DNA from 2 places in the Paenibacillus hamazuiensis genome. Region 2 is predicted to be linked to the other one. Evidence: predicted binding sites of a transcription regulator. Region 2 holds the regulator's gene; the other holds the start of a gene.
What was found. Region 2 encodes NrdR, which represses ribonucleotide reductase genes. Its sites were predicted from a motif close to AACACNATATATNGTGTT; they were not measured.
Positions count from the first base shown of each region.

Region 1: MYS68_RS06455 (adenosylcobalamin-dependent ribonucleoside-diphosphate reductase) is a predicted target of NrdR. The motif match lies at 1,398-1,415, and genes of this name have one in related genera.

Region 1 covers NZ_JALRMO010000001.1:1,501,407-1,504,818, reverse strand. The annotation lists gene MYS68_RS06455 (adenosylcobalamin-dependent ribonucleoside-diphosphate reductase) at 1-1,296, opposite strand, end outside; gene dat (D-amino-acid transaminase) at 1,718-2,593, shown strand; gene MYS68_RS06445 (RpnC/YadD family protein) at 2,636-3,022, opposite strand; gene MYS68_RS06440 (lipoate--protein ligase family protein) at 3,098-3,412, opposite strand, start outside.
Region 2 covers NZ_JALRMO010000001.1:1,173,207-1,176,618, reverse strand. The annotation lists gene MYS68_RS04845 (dihydrofolate reductase family protein) at 1-286, shown strand, start outside; gene MYS68_RS04840 (transcriptional regulator) at 427-1,080, shown strand; tRNA gene MYS68_RS04835 (tRNA-Ala) at 1,359-1,431, opposite strand; gene nrdR (transcriptional regulator NrdR) at 1,503-1,982, opposite strand; gene MYS68_RS04825 (alpha/beta-type small acid-soluble spore protein) at 2,094-2,318, shown strand; gene MYS68_RS04820 (lytic transglycosylase domain-containing protein) at 2,354-2,980, opposite strand; gene coaE (dephospho-CoA kinase) at 2,977-3,412, opposite strand, start outside.

The DNA of each region.
Region 1 (3,412 bases), 330 kb from region 2:
GAGGCCTATGCGGCGCTCGCCTTGCTGGTTGATGCGGTTTTGCTCAAAGTGATAAGGCGTTTTGTCAATGACATTGTCGAGAAACCGGGTCGAATAGCGCACCACTTTTCCGAGGTCTTCCCAAGCCACGTCATGCTTCTCCGCATCGTAAAACTTGGAAAGATTGATCGCGGACAAGTTACAGACACCCCAGGCGGGAAGCCCTTGCTCGCCGCACGGATTCGTGCAGATGATCGGATTGAAATACCAGCTGTTCGACATCTGGTTGTAATATTCCATGAACACGACGCCCGGCTCCGCCGACTTCCACGCGGATTCGATAATCGTGTGCCATACGTCGCGAGCTCTCACGGTACGGTAGTGCTTCACCGGTTTGCCAAGCTTCTTCCACTTATCGAGATCGCCGTCCCACAGCTCGTTGTATTCCGGGTCGGTCGTATCCGGATAAACGAGATCCCATTCCAAATCTTCCTTAACGGCTTTCATAAAACCGTTGCTCACGCAAACGGACAAGTTGGCGTTCGTAATTTGCCCCATCGTCTGCTTGACCGTAATGAAGTCGAGGACATCGGGATGCCAGTCGTTCATCATCAGCATGAGAGCGCCGCGGCGGCTGCCGCCCTGCTCGATCAACCCGGTCGTGTAGCTGAACAGGCCGCCCCAGGAAACCGCACCGCTGGACGAACCGCTGACTCCTTTGACGATCGCGCGGCGTGGACGCAACGAGGACAGGTTAATGCCTACACCGCCGCCGCGTGCCATAATTTCCGTCATTTCCGACAAAGTGGCAATAATGCCGCCGCGGCTGTCGTGCGGAGACGGAATGACATAGCAGTTGAACAGCGTCAGCTCGTCGTTGGCATCGGCGCCGGCCGCAATGCGCCCGCCCGGAACCAGCTTCCAGTCATGCAATATATAATTAAACTTTTCCGTCCACTCTTTCTGTTTCTCGGGGGTTGCTTCAACGGAAGCCATCGCTTTCGCCAGACGGTTCCAAAGCTGCTCCGGCGTTTTTTCGACCGATAGGGTCAGCTTTTCTATAGTTGAATCGACCGTTTCTCCGCTGCGGAGCTTGATTTTCACCTGCTGCCCTTGCCTGCTGATGACTTCGCCCACTTCCTTGGCCGGAAACTTCGGATCATCCTTCGTAAGCACGAGTACGGTGTCACCGACTTTCGTGTTGTTCGTATCCGCATCCTTCAGCGCGTAACGATCGAGAAAAATTTTCTCGCTTAATCCTTCCAATTTCAATTGTACCGTATCCAACAGCAACACCCTCCCGACAATAGTGAACATTTTGACGCAAAATCGTCGAAATACAGCGAAAAACAACCATATATAGGTTAAAATTATGTATAACGAAAATCACAATATATGGTATGCGAATTTCATTATACAACACTAGATATTGTGTTTCTAATGGGTGATTAACGAAATTTTAAGATTAGGACAAGACGTCCCCCCGAAAGCTTTTATTTTCTCCCGCATCCTCTCTTTTTTGCGCCTTCCAAATCAATACAAATCGACAAAAAACGACCATAAATTCGGGTATTACGGGTCTTGACTTTGCACTTTAAGTACCAATCCAATATGATCGATCGCGAAATTCCAATGATCTTTGACGCGTCCGGTCACATCTGATACGCTAGATTTAGATTAACACAGCATCAAACAAATATCAAACATATGTTCCCCAAAACAGCACGAGGTGATTCCATTGTACTTTTTCGAAAATCGGTTTATGCCAAAAAATGAGGTTGCCGTTTCACCCGACGATCGGGGTTATTATTTCGGGGACGGCATATATGAGGTGTTCCGCGTTTATAACGGCAGGTTGTTCGAAGCGGAGGCTCATTTCGAACGGCTCGTTCGCAGCGCGGAAGGCATTCGCATCGAGCTGCCTTTTTCCAAAGAGGAGATACATAGCATTTTAAACAAGCTGATTGACATGAATCATATCTCCGAAGGCACGGTTTACATGCAGGTTACGAGAGGGGCGGCACCGCGCGTGCATCCGTTTCCGGCCGGCGCGAAGCCGGTTCTTATGGCTTACTGCAATGAGGTGAAGCGGCCTCTGCAAACGATGCGTCAGGGCATAGCCGCCGTGACGATGGAAGACATTCGCTGGCTGCGCTGCGATCTGAAGACGCTCAATCTGCTCGGCAACGTGCTCGCCAAGCAGCATGCGCTCGATCAAGGAGCGGACGATGTCATTCTTCACCGCAGCGGAACGGTCACCGAATGCAGCGCATCCAACTTTTTCATCGTGAGGGAAGGCAAGCTGCTCACTCACCCTGCCAACCATCTGATTTTGCACGGCATTACTCGGATGGTAACGCTCCGTCTGGCTCATGAGTTCGGCATTCCGGTGCTCGAAGAACCGTTCGCCGTTCAGGACCTGCGTCTTGCCGACGAGGCATTTATTACCGGAACAACGGCGGAAATTACCCCAGTGGTGCGAATCGACGGCAAGCCGGTCAAAGACGGCGTCCCCGGCCCGATTACGAAGCGGCTTCAGGATGCTTTTGAACAGGCAATTCAGTGGTCGGAAGCGGATGACAGAAAGACGTACATAAAGTCCGCAATAGATTGAATGTGGGAAACCGCTAACCGGACAACAAAAAAAGGCCATCGTTTACCGATCATTCCGGCAAACGATGGCTCTCTTAATTGTAGTTGTGGAAAATCCGTCAGTGAAGCTGTTTACGCATTGCTCGATCTTTTCTTCCGGGACGCCTGTCGCGGCCTCGATAGCTGCATTATCCAGCCCCAAGGCGATCAAATTTCTCACTACATTTTCTCTTTCTAATGCTCTGCCTTTTTCAATTCCTTTTTCAATTCCTTGTTCGATTCCTTTTTCAATTCCCTTTTCGATACCTCTTTCAATGCCTTCTTCAATTCCTCTAAGCTTGATCGCTTCCAAGTTTTTTTGCAGCCCCATGACAGACACTCCCTTCTCCTTGATCTCAAGAATCAAATGCTCGACATCCCGGCTTTCCGGCGGCAACTGCACTTTAATCATATTGGTCAGCCAATTGATAAATTGCCCCTGCAAATAAATTATCGTTTACAAAACCTCCGGGGAGAACCAAAAGCTCTACCTCCGAAGGTTCCATGCCTCGTTATCGTATTTCTCTTCCACCAACTGCCGGGCCAGTTCCTTCTCGTAGTCCGACAGCTCGCCCTTCTCCAGCGTGATGTTCATCCCCCGGGCAATTCCATCCCTAAATGCTTCTTCCACTTCCTTAAGGCCAACCGGAGGTTTATGCTGCAGTGCGAGCAGCTCGTTGATCGCCACCGCCCGCTTCGTGAACTGCTCCTTGAGCTTGTCCCGCAGCCGATCGCTGGAAAACTTCAGCACCCTGAACAACTGCTCCGTATCCATATCGAGCAATATCGAGCCGTGCTGCAG
Region 2 (3,412 bases):
GAGAAATTCCGAGCAGATCGTGATCGAAGATCATGAATCATTCGTCCGAGAGATGCAGGCTCTGAAAAATACGGAAAGTAATATTTCCGTCGAGAGCGGATTGAAAACCTGGCAGCTGTTCATTCAAAATGGACTTTTCGACGATCTTTGGATGTTCGTTCATCCTGTGATTGCTTCCCAAGGCGAGAAATTGTTCGAGGCTTCCGGAGATAAGCAAGTTTTGCATTTAACAAAGAACAAATCGTTTGGCAACGGCGTAATCGGTTTGTATTATGAGAAAAAATAGGTTGATTGAATCGACCCGCTATGATAGACTATTTTCAAAATTAAAGGCGTGAAGAACATGCCGCTTTGATCTATGAAGCCTTCGGGGTTTTATGGAACAAAGCGGCATTTTTATTTTACAACGATTGGGGAGGAGTATCATTGAAACGCTTTGAGGCAGCAATGAAGGAGTGGCTTTCCGAGCAAGTGAACAATGAATCAAATCCCAGACGGCGAGAGCTGCTAAGGAAAGGTTTGGGACATGGAACAACAGAATTTCTAAAACAAATATGGTATCCGGCAATTGGGAATTTCAATGATTTGTATCCCGAATGGGAAGTGCGGGATTTGCACAATCGCTATCGTTACCTCGATCTTGCCTATATGCCGGCCGGAGTGAAAGGGTGCATAGAAATTCACGGCTATAGCACCCATGCCAGAGATATCGAAACATGGCGGTTTAAAGACTTATGCATGAAGCAGGCCATGTTGGTTCTTGACGATTGGTCATTCCTTCCTATCGCATATTTATCGATCAAGGAAGATCCTTCGATCTGCAAACAACTTGTTCTCTCTTTTGTCGGGAAGTTTACCTCATTGCCCATTTCACACTCATTGGATTGGATTGAAGCGGAAACTATACGTTTCGCCAGGCGAAAGCTGCGGCCATTTCCTGCAGAGGAACTCGCCTCCCATCTCCATTGCTCCGACAAACATTCTCGGCGTATCCTTAAAAGGCTTACGGAAAAGCATATGTTGACTATTGTAAACGGGAAACAAAGGTATCGTATGTGGCAGCTGGCGGACAGTCGCTAACGGACATAAGGGGACGCCAAACCCGGATTTTAAGATGCTGACCTCGCCTAACGGACATTTTATCCTCTCAGCGTGCCCAATTGGCTATTTTCTACTTAACTATGTCCGCTAAGTGGACAACATGTCCGTAAGAAATACGGAAGTTCAAAAACAGATTGCTAAGGTGATGATATGTCCGTTAAATAAATCTGCGCGGCCCTTCGCCCCTTGGGGCTCGCTCCCTTCGTCGGCTCATAAAAAAAGAAGCCCCACTCTGTCGAGTGAGACTTCTTTATTTATGGAGCCAAGGGGGATCGAACCCCTGACCTCATCGCTGCCAGCGATGCGCTCTCCCAGCTGAGCTATGGCCCCGAAGCGGACAAGTACGATAATAGCACAGCTTTGGAGCCATTGTCAACACTTTCGTCCACAAAAATTTGATCTTATTTTCGCCGATCGTCCGGCTCCTGATGTTTGCTTAAAATATCGGTCAATTCCCGCATGAACATGTTGATATCCTTGAACTGGCGGTATACCGAAGCGAAGCGGATATAGGCGACTTCGTCGACCGGATAAAGCTGTTCCATCACAAACTCGCCGATTTCCCGGCTGTCGACTTCCGCATGCGCCGTATTGCGCAGCTGCTTTTCCACTTCGGAGACGATCGACTCGAGCTTCTCTACGGAAACCGGACGTTTCTCGCAAGCGCGGATCAGGCCGCGCAAAATTTTTTCCCGGCTGAATTCCTCGCGGCTGCCGTCCTTTTTGATCACGATCAGCGGGGTTTCCTCGACCATCTCGAAGGTGGTGAAGCGTTTCGTACATTTTTCGCACTCCCGGCGGCGGCGGATCGATTTGTTTTCATTGGCGGAACGCGAATCCAGCACTTTGGTGCCGGGGTAATCGCAATAAGGACATTTCATAATTTCTGGCCTCCACGACAGCATCTTTATAGGACCTTCCCATTCGTTTCCTCTCATGATCTTTACAAGATCGCACATAATAGGACTACCAACGACAAGGAGGTGAATACAATGGGTGCAGGACAATCCCGCAGCAGCAACGTATTGGTTGTTCCTCAAGCGAACCAGGCTTTGGACCAACTGAAGTACGAGGTAGCTCAAGAGCTGGGTATTGCTATCCCGCAAGATGGTTACTACGGTAACATGGCTACCCGCGACACCGGTGCAATCGGTGGTCACATCACTCGTCGCCTGGTGCAAATCGCTGAGCAAACGCTGGCAGGCCAATTCAAATAATGACTTATTTGTAGCTTAGGAAAAGAAGTGTCGGTTCATGACCCCCTTGAAGGAGTCATGACCGATGCTTCTTTTTTTAACGTATCCCGGACTCCGGAGAAATCGTCTGCATAAATTTTGTGATACTTTTTATAATAATAAAGCACGCGCTGCAAATAATGCCGCGTCTCCCCGTACGGGATTTGCTCGATTTGCTCGAGCGTGCCGTCCCATTCGCCGTTTTGCATCCATTTGGCCACTTTCCCCTGACCGGCATTATAGCCGGCGATGGCCGCGTAATCGTTGCCGTTAAACTGCTTATGCAGCCAGTTTAAATACCACGACCCGATTTCAATGTTCACCTCGGGCTTGTCCAACTGATGGATCCATTCCGGTGAAAACCGGCCTTTTTCCAAAATCCACTCCGCCGTTTCCGGCATAAGCTGCATCAAGCCGTATGCGCCCTTTCGAGACGTCATGTTCGGCTGAAAATTCGTTTCCACGCGGATAATCGCGGCGATCAGAAAAGGATCCATGTCATACTTCGCCGCATTTTGTAAAATTTCCTGCTTATATTTGATCGGATACAGCAGCCTGCTTAAAAACGGGCTGGAATAAAACAAGATGAGCAGAAAGGACAGCAGCAGAACAGCGAAAACGCGTTTTTTCCGCCAAAAACTCATGGAAGCCCCCTTTCACGCCAGAAGGATTCGATCTGCCGTTCCGTATCCTCCCGTGTACCCTGATTGTCGATCACGATATCGGCCAGAGCTTTTTTCTCCTCAATCGGCATTTGCGCCTTTAAACGGTTTTCCGCCTGCTCACCCGTGAGCCCGTCTCTCGCCATCAGCCTTTCCAGCTGAATTTCCCTGGGCACATACACCAGCATGATTTCCGAAAACATCCACTCCAGCTTCGACTCGAACAAAAGCGGCACGTCTACGACAACGAGACGCTGCGGATCTTCCGCTTCGTACCGCTCCATTCTCTCGCGCATCGTAGCGCGGATAGCGGGGTGCAGCAGGTTTTGCAAATCCTCCCTCGCAGCCGGATCGTTAAACACGATTTCCCCCAGCTTCTTGCGGTGAAGCTGTCCGTCCGGCAGCAGCACGGCT